3 regions of the Mucilaginibacter boryungensis genome follow, and region 1 is predicted to be linked to each of the others. Evidence: riboswitches for the same ligand, from Rfam matches in the RefSeq annotation. Region 1 holds a riboswitch; each other region holds the start of a gene.

Region 1 (5,602 bases):
AGTTATTTTATAACTATACGTATTTTTACCGCAAAACGCTACACCGCCAATATATGAAAATTGAAACTATAGCCATACATGCCGGCAATAAAATTGATGATGCTACTAAAGCTGTGATACAACCCATTGTTATGTCGACCACATTTGAACGGGAAGTTGATGGTAGCTATGAAAAAGGTTATATTTATAGTCGCGCCGCAAATCCTAACAGGCATTTATTAGAGAATGTACTGGCAAGATTAGAAGGTGGTGTAGAGGCTGCGGCATTCTCATCGGGCAATGCAGCTGGTATGGCTGTATTTCAATCATTAACACCAGGCACCCACATTATAGGCCCTGATGACATGTACCATGGCCTTCGTAACCAGATAAAAACACTGTTTGCAGGAATACTGGAGTTTGATTTTATTGATGTGAACGATGAAGCAGTATTAAGGGCGCATATTAAACCAAACACCGGTTTGATATGGATAGAAACGCCATCCAATCCATTGCTCAAGGTCACCGATATTAAAAAGGTAATCACCATAGCCCGAGAACATGCAATTAAGGTTGTTTGTGATAACACTTTTGCTACACCTATATTTCAGCAGCCGCTAAGCCTGGGGGCTGATCTGGTGATGCATTCATCTACAAAATATTTTGGAGGCCACAGCGATCTAATGGGGGGTGCTTTAATTACACCCGTAAAAAACGAATGGTGGGACAAAATACGCCAGGTGCAGGAAATGGGCGGCGCTATCCCCTCGCCAATGGATTGCTATTACCTGGTGCGCAGCCTTAAAACATTACCTTATCGCATGAAAGGCCATGCGCATAACGCAGCTTTACTTACAGATTTTTTAGAAAAACACCCAAATGTAGAAAGTGTGATGTATCCTGGGTTAACATCACATCCGCAGCACCAGATAGCTAAAAATCAAATGCTGGGCTTTGGTGCTATGTTTTCGTTCTGTGTTAAAGGGGGTGCCGATGAGGCGAAAAGAGTGTTGTCGAAATTAAATTTGTTCACTATTGCCACCAGTTTAGGCGGTGTAGAAAGTTTAATAGAACACCGGGCATCAGTTGAAGGGCCGGATACTAAAACACCACAAAATTTGTTAAGGGTATCGGTTGGGTTAGAACATATTGATGACCTGATAGCAGATATGTCGGCAGCACTTCAATCATAATCGTATCATTTACAAATTTAATTTGGAAGCATATATCCTTTTAATATATATTCGCAACATTATTTGGTAGCAATACTAAAATATTAGAGTCAAATCCCTTCAAAAAGGTTTTGATTTATAAAGAAGTGGCGAGAGATCAGGCTCTAAGACCCACTGGCAACCCTCCTAAAATGGAGAAGGTGCCAACACCTGGCCCGGTGAATGGATTACCGGGGGTTATAAATTAACAACCATGAAAAGTACTAACAACATCCAACACAAATTTTCAGATACGCAAACGCGTAAGTCTTTTAGCTGTCATACCACTAATAATGGCGTGCTGATTTGTTGTTGCTGCTGCTGTTAAGCTGTAACCACGTTTCCTTTTCTTTTTACTGAAAATACGTGCATAGCTTACAATAGCTTATCTAACTCTATTTCAATTCATTAACAAACTTATTCAAACACATACCATGATAATTATCTATACCAATTCCTGTTATAAGACAATAACTGATACCCTCAATTAACAAGACCATTTTTTAGTTTATAAGTGATATAGTAAGGTTATTAAAGGTTGCAGGCCTAAATAGCCGGTTTTTAAACAATGAATACACAAATATTTAAATATCAACAGCCATTTGAACTGGAATCGGGCAAGCAACTGCTGGAGCTTGAAATAGGTTTCCATACTTATGGTACATTAAATAAACAACGTAATAATGTAGTTTGGGTATGCCACGCACTAACAGCTAATTCAGATGTGCTGGATTGGTGGAAAGGTTTATTCGGTGAGAACGATTATTTTAACCCCGAAGAACATTACATTGTTTGCGCCAATATTTTAGGTTCGACCTACGGTACTACCAGTCCTTTAAGTGTTAATCCGGCTACCGGCCTGCCCTACTATCTTACATTTCCTGATTATACAATCCGGGATATTGTTAAAGCGCATCAATTACTGGCTAATCATTTAGGGGTTGATAGTATTGAAGTATTATTAGGAGGCTCCTTAGGCGGTCAGCAGGCTTTGGAATGGAGTATTATGGAGCCAAACCGGATAAAAAACCTGGTTTTAATAGCCACCAATGCCCGTCATTCACCCTGGGGCATTGCCTTTAACGAATCGCAGCGCCTGGCCTTAAGTGCTGATACAACCTTTTATAATAATACGCCCGATGGCGGCAGCAAAGGCTTGAAAGCAGCACGTAGTATTGCGCTTATCTCCTATCGTACCTATAAAACATACGGGGTTACCCAGCAAGAACAAACCGACGAACTACACAATTACCGTGCAGCCAGCTATCAGAATTACCAGGGTCAAAAATTGGTTAACCGTTTTAATGCATATAGCTATTGGTATTTAACTAAAGTAATGGACTCGCATAATGTGGGCCGTAACCGCCAGGGCGTAGAAAGAGCTCTGAGTACTATTACTGCTAAAACACTGGTAATCGGCATTAAATCTGATGTATTATTCCCTATCGAAGAGCAGCAATATCTGTTCAGACAAATACCGAAGGCTGCTTTGGCTGAAATAGATTCGTTTTATGGGCACGACGGATTTTTAATTGATACAGAGAATCTGACAAATATTATTTCATCTTTTTTAAAAACCGACGTAAAAGGTAAGATTATTGACTTGCAGCAAACCGCATAATATACAATGAGCAAAAAACTTAAAATTGGACTTTTTGGCTTTGGCGTTGTTGGCCAGGGCTTATACGATATTATCCGCACTAAAAACCTGAATATTGAGATCGTTAAGATCGCCATTAAAGATCCTACAAAGAAACGTACCCTGCCACCGGAGCTTTTCACGACCGATAAAGATGAGTTATTGAATAACCCGGAGATAAATACGATTGTTGAATTAATAAACGATACGGAAGCGGCATATGATATCGTATCTACCGCTTTAAAAACCGGGCGCAACGTTGTATCAGCCAGTAAAAAAATGCTGGCGATTTATTTGCAGGAATTAATTGACCTGCAACATCAATACGGTACATCATTATTGTACGAAGCTTCCGTGTGCGGTAGTATTCCGATAATCCGTAATCTGGAGGAGTATTATGATAACGAACTGCTGCACTCTATCAGCGGCATATTCAACGGTTCATCTAATTACATCCTATCAAAGGGCTATAATGAGAATATGGATTATGATACCGCGCTTAAGCTGGCACAGGACCTTGGTTTTGCCGAAACTGACCCAACGCTTGACGTTGGTGGGTTTGACGCCAAGTATAAGCTGGTGATAGCAGCCGCGCACGCCTATGGTGTAGTGGTGAAACCAGAGAAAGTGCTCAATGTAGGTATCCAAAACCTACACGCAAACGACTTGCAATATGCGCGGGAAAAGAAACTGAAGATTAAACTGGTGCCTGTTGCTAAAGAGTTGGATGACCAACATGTTACTATGTTTGTGTTACCTAAGTTTGTGAATGAACACGAATTTCTTTACAATGTAGATTACGAATACAATTGTGTTACCGTACAGGCGGCTTTTGCCGATCAGCAATTCTTTTATGGAAAAGGCGCCGGCGGCCATCCTACCGGCTCCGCTGTGTTATCAGATATCGCAGCCTTGCGCTATGATTATCAATATGAGTATAAAAAGGCGCACAATAAAAAGGACTTGCGGTTTACTAATAACGTAGAACTCAATATTTACCTGCGTTATGAAGATGACGACCTGGTTGAAGCACTACAGTTTGAATATATTCATGAACGCTTTTATTCAGGTAATTACAAGTTTGTTACCGGGAAGATCAACCTACAAAACCTGATAGATAATCAACACCGTATATCAAATAGCAAGGCCTTTGTGGCTTTTGCCAATCAGCTAACAGGGGTTAGTTTAGCCACAGCGGCAAAACAAACGGCTGAAGTTCTTTAGTAGATTTATTGGCTAAACACTTAAAAGGCTTCCTTTACCGGGAGCCTTTTTTATTGAACCAATTTTCACCACATAATATTTAACTTTATCTTTACCACACAAATAGGTGACTATCCCCGGTTAATGTCGAAACTTTATAAACTTTTTACCAATAAAATATTTATAACCGTACTATGGTTTGGGCTTAGCCTTTTCGCAGTAGTAAAAATGGTTTTCGCGCATTCCATTAATAATTACCTCATTTACAAATACACGTTTATTAATCTGCTGCATCAGCATAATTTATATACACCGCAGCCTTATTACGCAGATACCAACCACTACGGGCCGCTGTTTGCCTTACTGATTGCACCTTTTACTTTTCTCCCTGACGGTATTGCCGCCATTTTATGGACAACGGTTAACGCCTTTATTTTATACCGGGCTATTTTATTGTTGCCATTTAAGATAGATTATCGCTACGCCATTCTGCTTATCTGCGCACACGAATTAATGACAGCCAGTTACAGCGTACAGTTTAACCCTATCATGACTTCAATTATCCTGCTAAGTTTCATTTTCATCAGGAACGGAAAAGATTTTTGGGCAGCCTTATTAATTATTGCCGGTACTTACGTTAAATTATATGGTATTGTTGGATTGGCATTTTTCTTCTTTTCAGATAATAAACTAAAACTGATACTATCGCTGCTGTTTTGGTCGATCATACTTTTTGCATTACCAATGTTGTTTTCATCACCGGCATTTGTGGTGCAATGTTATAAAGACTGGTATTTAAGCTTAAGCGAAAAAAACGTCCATAATGAATTTTCAACCATGCAGGATATTTCGGTGATGGGGATGATCCGGCGAATATTTAATTATCCGCAGCTATCAAATATGCTTGTCATACTACCGGGAATGCTATTGTTCGCATTATCTTATGTGCGTATAAAAAGCTTTAAAAAAATAGATTATCAATTACTGATATTAGCATCTAGCCTATTGTTTACAGTGATATTTAGTACAGGTTCCGAATCGCCTACTTACATCATCGCGTTTGTTGGTGTTGGCATTTGGTTTATGAACCTGGACAGGCCTATGAAGCCGGTTGAGATTTTTTTGCTCATATTTGCATTAATTATAACCAGTTTATCACCGTCCGACCTGTTTCCGAGGTTTATTAACAGGGAATATGTTAAGCCTTATGCCTTAAAAGCATTGCCTTGTTTTGTGATATGGCTAAAAATAATTTACGAAACTTTAACCCGCGATTTTGCGCGTGACACAACAGTACCGGCTGTATGAATAAAAAAATATCGATAGTAATACCTTCATTTAACGAAGCCGGTAACATTGCCGAATTAGTGCAACGGTTAACTGCAGTATTAAAAACTGTACCCTATCGTTATGAAGTGATTTTTATTGATGATGGCAGTTCGGATAATACGCTGGAAATTCTGAAATCATTAAATAGCAAGGATGATAACTTATATTACCTTGAACTTTCCCGCAATTTCGGTCACCAGAACGCGCTAAAGGCTGGTTATGATTATGCCGATGGCGATGC
Region 2 (5,602 bases), on a different contig from region 1:
GCAGGATAGCCCGGTGCAGGGCGGATACCCTGGTATTCTTCCTTGATCAGCCCGTTGGCATCCAGTTGCTCGTCTTTGCTGTAACCCCAGTATTCTTTACGTACCAGTTCGTGCATTTTTTCGGCAAAGGCTTCGGCTAAACGGTCGGCTAATGCTTTGGCCATAATACTGTTATAATCATCATGGTCGCGTTCAAACTCGGCCACTAATTCATCACAACCCAAACCTGCCGTTACCGCAAATCCGCCAAAATAATCAGGAACGCCGCTTTCCTTTGGCGCTACAAAATCGGCCAGGGCATAGTAGGGTTCGCCTTTAACCTTTTCACCTTGCTGGCGCAGGGTGAAAATAGTGGTTAACACCTGGCTGCGGCTATCATCGGTATATAATTCAATATCATCGCCTATGCTGTTTGCCGGCCAAAAACCGATTACGCCGTTAGCTTGCAGCAATTTCTCCTGCACAATTTTATTCAGCAATACCTGGGCATCATCAAACAGTTTTTTAGCTTCGGTGCCTACGTATTTATCGTCAAATATCTTCGGGTAGCTGCCCCTTAATTCCCAGGTGTGGAAAAACGGTGTCCAATCGATGTAAGGTACCAGGTCTTCCAATGGGAAGGCCTCTACAACTTTGGTTCCGGTAAAAGTTGGCTTCGGCGCCACATCGCCATCCAGGCTTATTTGAAACTTGCTGGCACGGGCTTCTTCAATACTTGCAAAACGCTTGTCCGATTTTTTGTTTAAATGTGCTTCCCGGGCTTTTGCATATTCATCTTTTATGCCCTGGATATACGCATCGCGGCTATCGCGGTTCATTAAACTGCTGCAAACAGTTACACTGCGCGAAGCATCCAGCACATGTATAGCGCCGCCCGAATAATGCGGAGCCACTTTTACCGCAGCATGGATGCGCGAGGTGGTAGCCCCGCCAATAATTAATGGTATGGTAAACCCTTCACGTTCCATTTCCTTAGCAAAATGCACCATTTCATCTAATGATGGGGTGATCAGGCCACTTAACCCAATAATATCTACCTGATGTTTTTTTGCCTCTTCTATTATTTTTTGTGCAGGCACCATCACCCCAAGGTCTATCACCTCGAAATTATTACAGGCCAGTACTACGCCCACAATGTTTTTACCAATATCGTGCACATCGCCTTTAACGGTAGCCATTAATACTTTACCCGCGTTAGCCCGGCTGCCGCTGCTATCTTCACCGGCATCAATTACCCGTTGCTTTTCCTGTTCAATAAACGGCAGTAAATACGCCACGGCTTTTTTCATTACCCGGGCCGATTTTACTACCTGCGGCAAAAACATTTTACCGGCGCCAAACAGGTCGCCTACTATGTTCATCCCGTCCATCAGCGGGCCTTCAATCACTTCCAGCGGTTTGCTGTAGGCCAAACGCGCCTCTTCTACGTCGTCATCTAAGTATTCAATAATCCCTTTTACCAGCGCGTGCGATAAGCGTTCCTGCACGGTGCCTTTACGCCATTCCTCATCACGGACGATCTCTTTGCCGCCGCCGCCCTTTATGGTATCGGCAAAGGTAACCAGTCGCTCGGTGGCATCTGCACGGCGGTTCAATAGTACGTCTTCTACAAGTTCCAACAGGTCTTTCGGAATTTCCTCGTATACCTCGAGCATGCCGGCATTTACAATACCCATATCCATACCCGCTTTGATAGCATGGTATAAAAATGCCGAGTGCATGGCCTCGCGCACCTTGTTATTACCGCGGAAAGAGAACGAGATATTACTTACCCCGCCGCTTACTTTAGCATACGGCAGGTTCTCTTTTATCCATTTGGTAGCTTTTATAAAATCTACCGCGTAATTGTTATGTTCTTCCAGGCCGGTAGCTACGGTCAGGATATTCGGGTCAAAGATGATATCCTGCGGCGGGAAGCCTACTTCATTTACCAGTATATCATAACTGCGTTTGCATATTTCAATGCGTCGCTCGTACGAATCCGCTTGTCCCTGTTCATCAAAGGCCATTACCACGGTAGCCGCGCCATAGCTTAATATTTTACGGGCATATTCTTTAAATTTTTCTTCGCCCTCTTTCAACGAGATCGAATTTACGATACCTTTCCCCTGTAAGCATTTCAAACCCGCCTCAATAACCGACCATTTCGATGAATCGACCATGATAGGCAGCTTGGCAATATCCGGTTCGGAGGCCAGCAGGTTCAGGAACTTCACCATCGTCGCTTCCGAGTCGATCATTCCCTCGTCCATGTTCACATCAATCACCTGCGCGCCGCCTTCTACCTGCTGGCGGGCAACGGTTAACGCGCCTTCAAAATCTTCAGCTAAGATCAGTTTGCTAAATTTTGGTGAGCCGGTAATATTGGTGCGTTCGCCCACATTTACAAAGTTGGCTTCAGGGGTAATGGTTACTGCTTCCAACCCGCTCAGGCGCATATAGGGTTCAATCTCCGGGCGTTTGCGCGGCTGGTGCTTCGCTGCTTTTTCGGCAATGCACCGGATATGGTCGGGGGTGGTGCCACAACAACCGCCTACAATATTTACCATATTGCTGGCCATAAAATCTTCTACCAGGTGGGCAGTCTCGTGCGGCACTTCATCGTATTGCCCAAACTCGTTTGGCAAACCCGCATTGGGGTAAGCCGATACATATACATTGGCTTTGGTTGCCAATTCCTCTAAGTGCGGACGCATTTCTTTAGCGCCTAAAGCACAATTTAACCCAACCGAAAGCAAGTTAGCATGCTGCACGGAATCCCAGAAAGCCTCAACGGTTTGCCCTGATAAAGTCCTTCCCGAGGCATCGGTAATAGTGCCCGATATCATCAGCGGGATGCCTTTATAGCCGGGGTTTTTCTGGCGTAATTCGTCCTCATAGCGCTTAGCGGCAAACAGGGCGGCTTTAGCGTTCAGGGTATCAAATATGGTTTCTATTAAAAGCAGGTCCGCGCCACCGTCAACCAATCCCCGTATCTGGGTATAGTAAGCATCGGCCAGGATATCAAAATTCACAGCACGGTAACCCGGATCGTTCACATCTGGTGATAATGATGCGGTGCGGTTGGTTGGACCAACGGCACCAGCCACAAAACGTGGCTTTTCAGGCGTTTTTTTATTGTATTCATCCACCACTTCACGCGCAATGCGTGCACCCTCGTAGCTCATTTCATAAGCCAGGTCTTCCATTTGATAATCGGCCAGCGATATCACCTGTGTGCTGAAGGTGTTGGTTTCAATAATATCCGCACCGGCATCCAGGTATTCGGCGTGAATAGCCTTAATTATATCCGGGCGTGTAAGGTTCAGCAGGTCGTTATTGCCTTTCAGGTCTGAAGGGTGGTCACGAAAGCGTTCCCCGCGGAAATCATCTTCCGTAAGGTTATACCGTTGTATCATGGTACCCATTGCCCCGTCAATAACCAGGATGCGTTTTTCTAATTCTTTTCTAATATCCATTCTTTGAGAGTCGTAAGTCTTAAGTACAAAGCCTTAAGTATTAAAATCGGAAAGCAGTATTGACTTACGACTTTAAACTCAGAACTTCAGACTTAAAAAGCGGCTTATATCGAAAAGTCGGGTGTTGATTTTGACCTTCGCTTATCTGTCTTATCGGCTTTTGTTTGCCGGTAAGTAGAATGTAGCACCTTGTAAGTACAGGTTGCTAAGACATCGCAGGGTCTAATCCCTCCGTCTTTCTCTATAAGCAGTGCAAAGTTGCACAATAGGGCTGTAAATTGCAAATAGGTTTGTTAGCTTTATGTTATAGTACATACGCATGACCAATCTATATAGTTTAAGACTAATAATAGCAGCAATAATGTTATTGACGGTATCTGCTGCGTGTAACACTCGCCGGTTCAACAAAACAGTAATTGATATACCGAAAGATTCAAATGGCAAATTTATTCTGATGTATGATCTCGACCTGCAAAAGGACCATGCCCTAAAATTGCAAGATCTGCAACATGGTTATGATGGTATTCAAATTCGTATCTGGTATGATTATTCGTTAACAGACGTTAGAAAGCTGGTCATTTTAAAATGCCGGAAGAATAGGTGGGATGCTGAATATTATTATGTTCATGCCGACTGGAAATATCAAAGCTTACGCGATTCGGTGACAAGCTACACGCATAGGAACATGGTGCCAGCATCCGGATGGAATGTGTTTTCCAAAACATTACTTAGTCATCAGATACTTACCCTTCCGGATTTTTTTTCAATAAACAATAAAAATATCACCTTTACCGACGGCCTGTCATGTAATATTGAAGTAGCAACAAAAAACAAATTTCGCTTTTATACCTATACTTACGCCCCGTCTCTGGCTAAAGACTATTGGCAAGCTAAAGATTTTTTTGAGGCCTTAGATCTGGTAAACAAAGAATTCAATATTTCTATTACCCACTTAACAGAAGATAAAAGCAACAATGCGCCATACCACAGGTAACAGCCTGCCTGCTTAATTACCTATATCACTTCAAGCACCCTATACTTCTTTCCGTTCTGTTCAAACCAATCATCAACCTTACACCCCATCATTTTATAACCAATGGGCGATGCGGCTGAAATAGCGAAATAGCTTTCGCCTGCTAAGTTTAAAACCCCCGCACTTACCGCGATGTAAAAGTTGCCGTTATTTGTTTTCACTACGCTGCCCTCTTCCACCCTGGTTGATTTGCCTGCGGTACTGATACGATTGAGCGCTACCAGTAATTTGTTCGCCTCGGTTAGCTGGGCCATGCCCCTGTCCTTTTCCTGCTGCAGCATCTCCCGGCCGGTTTCATATTTGTCGCCAGCGCTGCTTTTGGTGTCCTCGGCCGCACTTTGCTCGGCCGATTGAATGGCCTGTTGCGCGTTGGCCATGCGCTGCTGCACAAATTCGCTACAAAGCTGGTGGAGTTGTTGTTTTAGATTGTTCATTTGGCAGGTGCAAATATATTAAGCAGGGCGGCTAATTCCTGCCAATTTTTAACCGCCTCATCAAATCCAAGCATTTTTGAGATCCCGGTATAAATATCCTGGGGCTTTTTGCCTTCTCCCCGTAAATAATGTATGGATGTTGCCCCGGCCGATTTGGATAGTTTTTCGTTCCCGGATGCCATCAGCAATGGGTGATGATAAAAGATAACATCACGGAAAGACGCGGCGCCAATATGCGGGGCCAGATAATTTTGTGCAAGGGTAGAATCCCACAAGTCTTGCCCGCGTACTATCAAATCGACCCCGTAAAAAACATCATCTGCAACCGAAGTTAACTGATAGGCGGGGTAACCATCTTTTTTGCGCGCTACAAAATTTTGCATAGTTGCGGGTAAAGTAGTTTTTACCACTTCATTGGGGAGGGTTTTAATATTCAGCAATTCGGTCGCATCTGTCTTCAACCGCCAGCTTGCATTTTCGGTATCCAGCGTTATGTTTTTGTGCAGGCAGGTGCCGGGGTAAGCATCACTAACATTACTATTCCTAATTTGCGCACGCGAACAGGTACAGGCGAATACGGATTTATTATCTTTCAGTTGCTGTAATGCCGCCTGATACATTTCCATACGGTGAATTTGCGACCAGTTATTTTTGTAGTCCGTAAAATCGCGCGGACC
Region 3 (5,602 bases), on a different contig from region 1:
ACCACCTGGCGCGCTGCATCCAATACATAAGTGGCCGGTAGCGGCACATTAATATCAATACCCGAAAACCTATTCCATACCGGGTCTGCATCGCTGTATATCCGCAGGGTTTGGGCAATTTCATGCGCCGCATCGAAATAGAAATTAAGCGACAGGTTGTTTTCCCAAACCAGTTTTTCAAGGCTATCCTGCTTTTCTGCAGTGATAATGAGCAAGTTGCCGCCATTTGCCTTAATTTCCGCCTGGATAGCATTCAACTGCTTTAATTGATCTAAACCATGCTGCTGCCACTGTGGCGAATAAAAACTTATTACCAGCGGCTTGCTCAGCAATTGCTTTAAAAGGATGGCGCCGTGTGTTTCGGCACCATTAAAAAAGTGCTGCCAGCGGGTATAGGTATTTTGCAAAGTAAAATTGGGCAGGTAATTCCCGGTGCGTACCGGCTTCAGGGGCTTATATGGCTTAAACGCAATATCGGCCTCGGGCACAATTTCTGAAAGGTCGAAAAATGGGTATTTACTGGTGTTAATGGTGGTAGTTAACATGATAATATATTTTATTGAATAAACAGATAGCCTTTCGGCAATAACTAAAGCGAAGGTGCAGCCTAACAACAACAGTGGTCCAACCCGTAAATAATTCCGTAATATTTCATGTTTTGATATTTCATAACAAAAGCATTTAAATAGACGACAATTTTAGTAGTCTTTTTTGATAAATTTTTATTTACTTGTTTTTTTAATCAGTAATAAGCCTAAAGTGTACACATAACAACCCACGCATAACCCACCGAAGGCTTCCAGGCATGCAAATACAATAAGTACCACAGTTAGTATTTGCGCCGCGAAATTTTGTTGTGATGCCAGCAATATTAATATGCCCGCCGTAAACACAAACCCAACGCCCACAGCAAATCGTTTAGGGGCACGGTCAACCGGTTTATGCTTAATTTTCAGTTGTTTGATCACTGCGTCGCTTAAAAACCCTATCGGACTGTAGTTCCCCCAACTGGTGGCGCGCAATAAAAAATCAACGGCCAGTATAGCAATTATCACCCAGGCGTTGGTCAGCAAAAAAGTTACCCCCAGGGCCAGCACAAAAAAGGCATTAACACGGGCCTTATTTTCGTTAATGGTTACAAAATCTACCGGGCATTGCAGGTTGCTCATCAGCTTACTTAATTTATTAATTTAAAACAGAGAGATCAGAGATGGAGTTGAACCACCGTTAAAGGCCTTGCTAACCTCCGCCTATCCACTCGGCCATCTGATCGTTTTATTCATCTCCCCCCAGCCGCTCCGCTATATATCAGCGGAGACGGCTTCATAAAACCTTGCACAGTTTTACTTTACTAAAGGAGATACGTATATTTTTTGCCCTCCAGACCCCTAAAGGAGGAGTGTTAAAACCTTGCACAGTTTTACTTTAAACCCTGCCCTTTAGGGGCTCGGGGGGCTTGTGTATTATTTATTTGGCTGCGGCGTTGTCCTTAAATAAGGTTTTATTACTTTATGCCCTTTAGGGAACTTAGCCGGTATATCTTCGGTTTTAATAGACGGCAATACCACTACATCTTCGCCATCTTTCCAGTCGGCCGGGGTGGCTACGCTATGGTAAGCTGTCAGTTGCAGCGAATCAATCACTCTTAATATCTCGTTGAAATTACGACCGGTTGATGCCGGGTAAGTGATGATCAGTTTGATCTTTTTATCCGGGCCTATAATGAACAGCGACCTTACCGTAGCGTTCAGCGACGCGTTAGGGTGGATCATGTCATATGCTTCGGCTATTTTGCGGTCTTCGTCGGCAATGATGGGGAAAGTTACCTCAACGTCTTGCGTTTCGTTGATATCCTTTATCCATCCCTGGTGCGATTCTGCCGAGTCTACACTCAGCGCCGCCACTTTTACATTGCGTTTGGCAAATTCTTCTTTCAGGGCTGCGGTACGGCCCAGTTCGGTGGTGCAAACCGGCGTATAATCGGCCGGGTGACTGAATAGTACACCCCAGCTATCGCCTAAAAATTCGTAAAAATCAATTTCGCCCTGGCTGGTTTTGGCTTTAAAGTTTGGCGCGTCGTCGCCTAATCGTAAACTCATGGTCTCAGTTTTTTAATGTTAGATGTATTTTGTTAGTTAAAGCAAATTACCGGAATAATTAACTTTAAACCCAATACGAAAAATTTAATACTTAATGTTGCTTATCTGCAAAAGCTGAAAAGAGAGGGAACCGTAAATACGGTGTGGAATTTTTGTTCACTCGCTTATCTTTCCCTGTTTGGTTACAGAGCAGGAATTAGCACCTTATTAAGTCGCATATACGCGGTCTCACAGGTTGCTAAGACGTCTTCGGGCCTTTCCCTCAGTCTTTCTGGATAAGTAAATAAAGAACGATTACGGCAACAAATATAAGGGCAATAATTTAAATACCAAATAAAATCTATAGATTTAGTAGTGTTTATTTGAAATGCGTTGATTATCAGGTAGAAATATTTTATTTATATCAAATTTGTCATTGCGAGGAGTTGGCATGCAGGTGGTGGGTGAGGTAACGACGTGGCAATCTCGTAGCAGTAACTATCTCTCATATCCAATTAGCAAACCACTATAATGGCGTTGCCTTCGGCCCGCGCTATCCGCTCATACTGCACGGGCCTTAGCCACGGGCCGGTATCCGCTCCTATCGCTAACGCGGGGATTTTAATACTTGAAAAAAATTCTTAAATTTCCTGTAACCATTTTTTTTAACCGGAGTTTACAGGGCTATAATGATTAACTATAAAAACTAAACCTGCTTGGATACGCTGAATGATAACGCGATCATGCTAAAAGTAAAAGCCGGCGACCTGGACCGGATGGGGCTGCTTTTCCAGCGCTACCATCGCCAGTTGTACGGTTTCCTTTACCACATGACCTACCAGCGCGAGGCCGCCGAGGATATGGTGCAACAGGTATTTTATAAAATGCTGAAATACCGGCACAATTTTACCGGCAGCGGCGAATTTATCCACTGGATGTATGCCATTGCCCGCAATGTGCTAAAAGACCAGGGTAAACGCAAAAAACTGGCCATGGCAGCCAGCAGTGTTGAGGACATGGCCGACTGGATACCCGGCAGCACCAATATAGAGGAGCAGCTGGAAAGGAAGCAGGCAGCGCAGGGTTTGCAGCAAGCCATGGGCAGGTTAAGTGAAGATGAAAGGGAGATACTATCATTAAGCCGTTTCCAGGAGTTAAAACACCAGGAAATTGCACAGATATTGAATATAAGCGAGGGCGCGGTTAAGGTGCGGGTGCACCGGGCCATGTGCCAGCTAAAAGAGATTTATACCAAAGTTGAACGTTAAACAGACATAAAATGGATTGTGATAAATATAAGGAGCTGTTTACCGGCTGGATAGATAAAGACCTGCCGCCGGCCGAGCGGGTGAAACTGGAACAACACCTGAGCGATTGCCCCGGTTGTAAAGAAGAATTAGCCGCCATGAAGGAATTGTGGAGAGAAATGGGCACTATTGAAACCCCTGCCCCATCGGCACACATGCAGGTGAAGTTTGAAGCCATGCTGGATACTTTCAAGGAAGAGGCGGCATCTAAAGGGAATATTTGGGCGGAACTAAAAGAAAAGCTAAGCCAGTTTTGGCTGGTGCAGCCGCGCTTGCCTATGGCTTACAGCCTGGTGATTATTTTGATAAGCTTTGCCTGCGGTTATTGGGTATTTAATGCAGGTAAAGGCGGGCAGCAGGATAAGCAACTACAGGCACTGAGCAGCCAGGTGCATGAGTTAAAACAAACCATGATGCTGGCCATGCTGGAGAACCCGTCGGCATCTGAAAGGATTAAGGGGGTGAGCTACACCAGCGAGATAAAGCACGTAGACCAGCAGGTAATTGATGCTTTACTGGCCACGCTGAATAACGACCCGAACGTAAACGTACGCCTGAGTACGCTGGATGCACTGGCACAGCTGGCCGGTCACCCGGAAGTGCGGGCGGGACTTATAAAATCTATCACCGAACAGGATTCGCCACTGATGCAATCGGCCATTGCGGATGTGATGCTGAAACTGCAAGAGAAACGGTCGGTAGGTGAATTTAAAGAACTTTTAAAACAAAAGAATCTTGACCACGGTGTCAGGAACAAGATCAAAGAGACGATTAACAGTTTAATTTAAAACCAAAACACACATCATGAAGAAGTTAGTATTGATCGCGCTTTTAGCGGGATGGGGCCATACTTTTGCCCAAAAAAAGTCGTACGACGTTGAATTTAAAGACCATATCAGCAAGCAGTTTACACCTCAACAATCGGCGGCAGCTACCGTATTTGCCCTTTACAATGTATTTGGCAGCGTTAAAGTTGAAGGCTACAACGGCAACCAGGTTGTAATTGAAATAGACGAAACTATCTCGGCCCGCGATGCCGAGGAAATGGCCAAAGCAAAAGCTGAATTTAAACTGGGCTTCGACCAAAAAGCCGACAGCATTATCGCTTACACTGCCGAACCTTATGATACCCGTCCGCATAGCGGCCGCTGGAATAATGATGGGGACAGGCACCGTTACTACACCGTAAAGTTGGACTACACCGTGAAAGTACCCAACAATATAAATATTAATGTTGGCACTGTAAACAGCGGTAATGTTGGTGTGAAAGACGTGTACGGCAGCCTGAAAGTAAATAATGTAAACGGCGCTATCAGCATTATAAATGCCAAAGGCACTACCGTTGCACGCACCATAAATGGCAACCTTACCATTAATTATTTAAGTAACCCGCCCGAGGCATCAAGCTATTATACATTAAACGGCAAACTGGAGGCTACATTTCCTTCAGATTTGGCAGCCAACGTACAGTTTAAAAGTATGAACGGCCAATTTTACACCGACTTTCCCGATACCGAGGTATTACCTACCGAGATCACCAAAACAGAAAACAAAAAGGCTGGCGGCACCACCTACCGCTTAAATAAAAACACTGCCATAAAAATTGGCAAAGGCGGCAAAGTATTCAAATTTGAAACGCTTAACGGCAATATTTATATTAAAAAAGCATAATTTAACACTCCAAATAACATGAAAGCAATAAAATTTACAGGCCTGGTAGCATTAGCCCTAACCCTAAGCACCCGCCTGATGGCACAGGAATCGCAACAGTTAACCGTCCCGTTGAGCGATCCGGGCAAACCGTACAAAATTGATGTACACACCATAAGCGGCTCTATAAAAGTTAGTGTGTATGATGGAAAAGACATAATAATTGATGCCCAAAGCGAGCATGGCCGCAAGGACCGCAAGGAAATCAGCAACGGTATGAGGCGTATATCAAGTGGCGAAAACCTGGATATTAGTGCTTCCGAGAAAAGCAATAAAGTAAGCATTAACAATAATTTACCCGGCAAAATGGCATCGTTAACTATTAAAATACCACGTGGTGCCACAAATATCAATCTAAGTACCATCAATGGCGGAAGCATTACTGCCGATGATATTAGCGGCGATATGGAAATGAACAATACCAATGGCGCCATTAAACTCACCAACGTATCCGGCTCGGTAGTAGCCAACACTACTAATGGTAACGTAACTGTAAGTTTTAAATCG

Evidence for each region. Region 1 has a riboswitch for S-adenosylmethionine ahead of IRJ18_RS09035 (homoserine O-acetyltransferase family protein). Riboswitches for the same ligand answer to the same signal wherever they lie in the genome.
Region 2: it holds a riboswitch for S-adenosylmethionine, as region 1 does, so the genes downstream of both, metH (methionine synthase) here and IRJ18_RS09035 (homoserine O-acetyltransferase family protein) in region 1, are expected to answer to the same signal.
Region 3: it holds a riboswitch for S-adenosylmethionine, as region 1 does, so the genes downstream of both, IRJ18_RS13305 (peroxiredoxin) here and IRJ18_RS09035 (homoserine O-acetyltransferase family protein) in region 1, are expected to answer to the same signal.

The regions. Positions count from the first base shown of each region.
Region 1 is NZ_JADFFM010000001.1:2,167,725-2,173,326, forward strand. It holds gene IRJ18_RS09030 (trans-sulfuration enzyme family protein) at 54-1,172, shown strand; SAM riboswitch class I at 1,285-1,397, shown strand; gene IRJ18_RS09035 (homoserine O-acetyltransferase family protein) at 1,759-2,811, shown strand; gene IRJ18_RS09040 (homoserine dehydrogenase) at 2,818-4,053, shown strand; gene IRJ18_RS09045 (glycosyltransferase family 87 protein) at 4,177-5,340, shown strand; gene IRJ18_RS09050 (glycosyltransferase family 2 protein) at 5,337-5,602, shown strand, end outside.
Region 2 is NZ_JADFFM010000002.1:1,513,029-1,518,630, reverse strand. It holds gene metH (methionine synthase) at 1-3,458, opposite strand, end outside; SAM riboswitch class I at 3,597-3,708, opposite strand; gene IRJ18_RS19590 (hypothetical protein) at 3,820-4,452, shown strand; gene IRJ18_RS19585 (3-oxoacyl-ACP synthase) at 4,473-4,925, opposite strand; gene IRJ18_RS19580 (glutamate--tRNA ligase family protein) at 4,922-5,602, opposite strand, start outside.
Region 3 is NZ_JADFFM010000002.1:106,087-111,688, forward strand. It holds gene IRJ18_RS13290 (peroxiredoxin family protein) at 1-545, opposite strand, end outside; gene IRJ18_RS13295 (DUF4395 domain-containing protein) at 723-1,169, opposite strand; tRNA gene IRJ18_RS13300 (tRNA-OTHER) at 1,202-1,272, opposite strand; gene IRJ18_RS13305 (peroxiredoxin) at 1,464-2,099, opposite strand; SAM riboswitch class I at 2,261-2,381, opposite strand; gene IRJ18_RS13310 (RNA polymerase sigma factor) at 2,795-3,346, shown strand; gene IRJ18_RS13315 (zf-HC2 domain-containing protein) at 3,358-4,173, shown strand; gene IRJ18_RS13320 (DUF4097 family beta strand repeat-containing protein) at 4,190-5,056, shown strand; gene IRJ18_RS13325 (DUF4097 family beta strand repeat-containing protein) at 5,075-5,602, shown strand, end outside.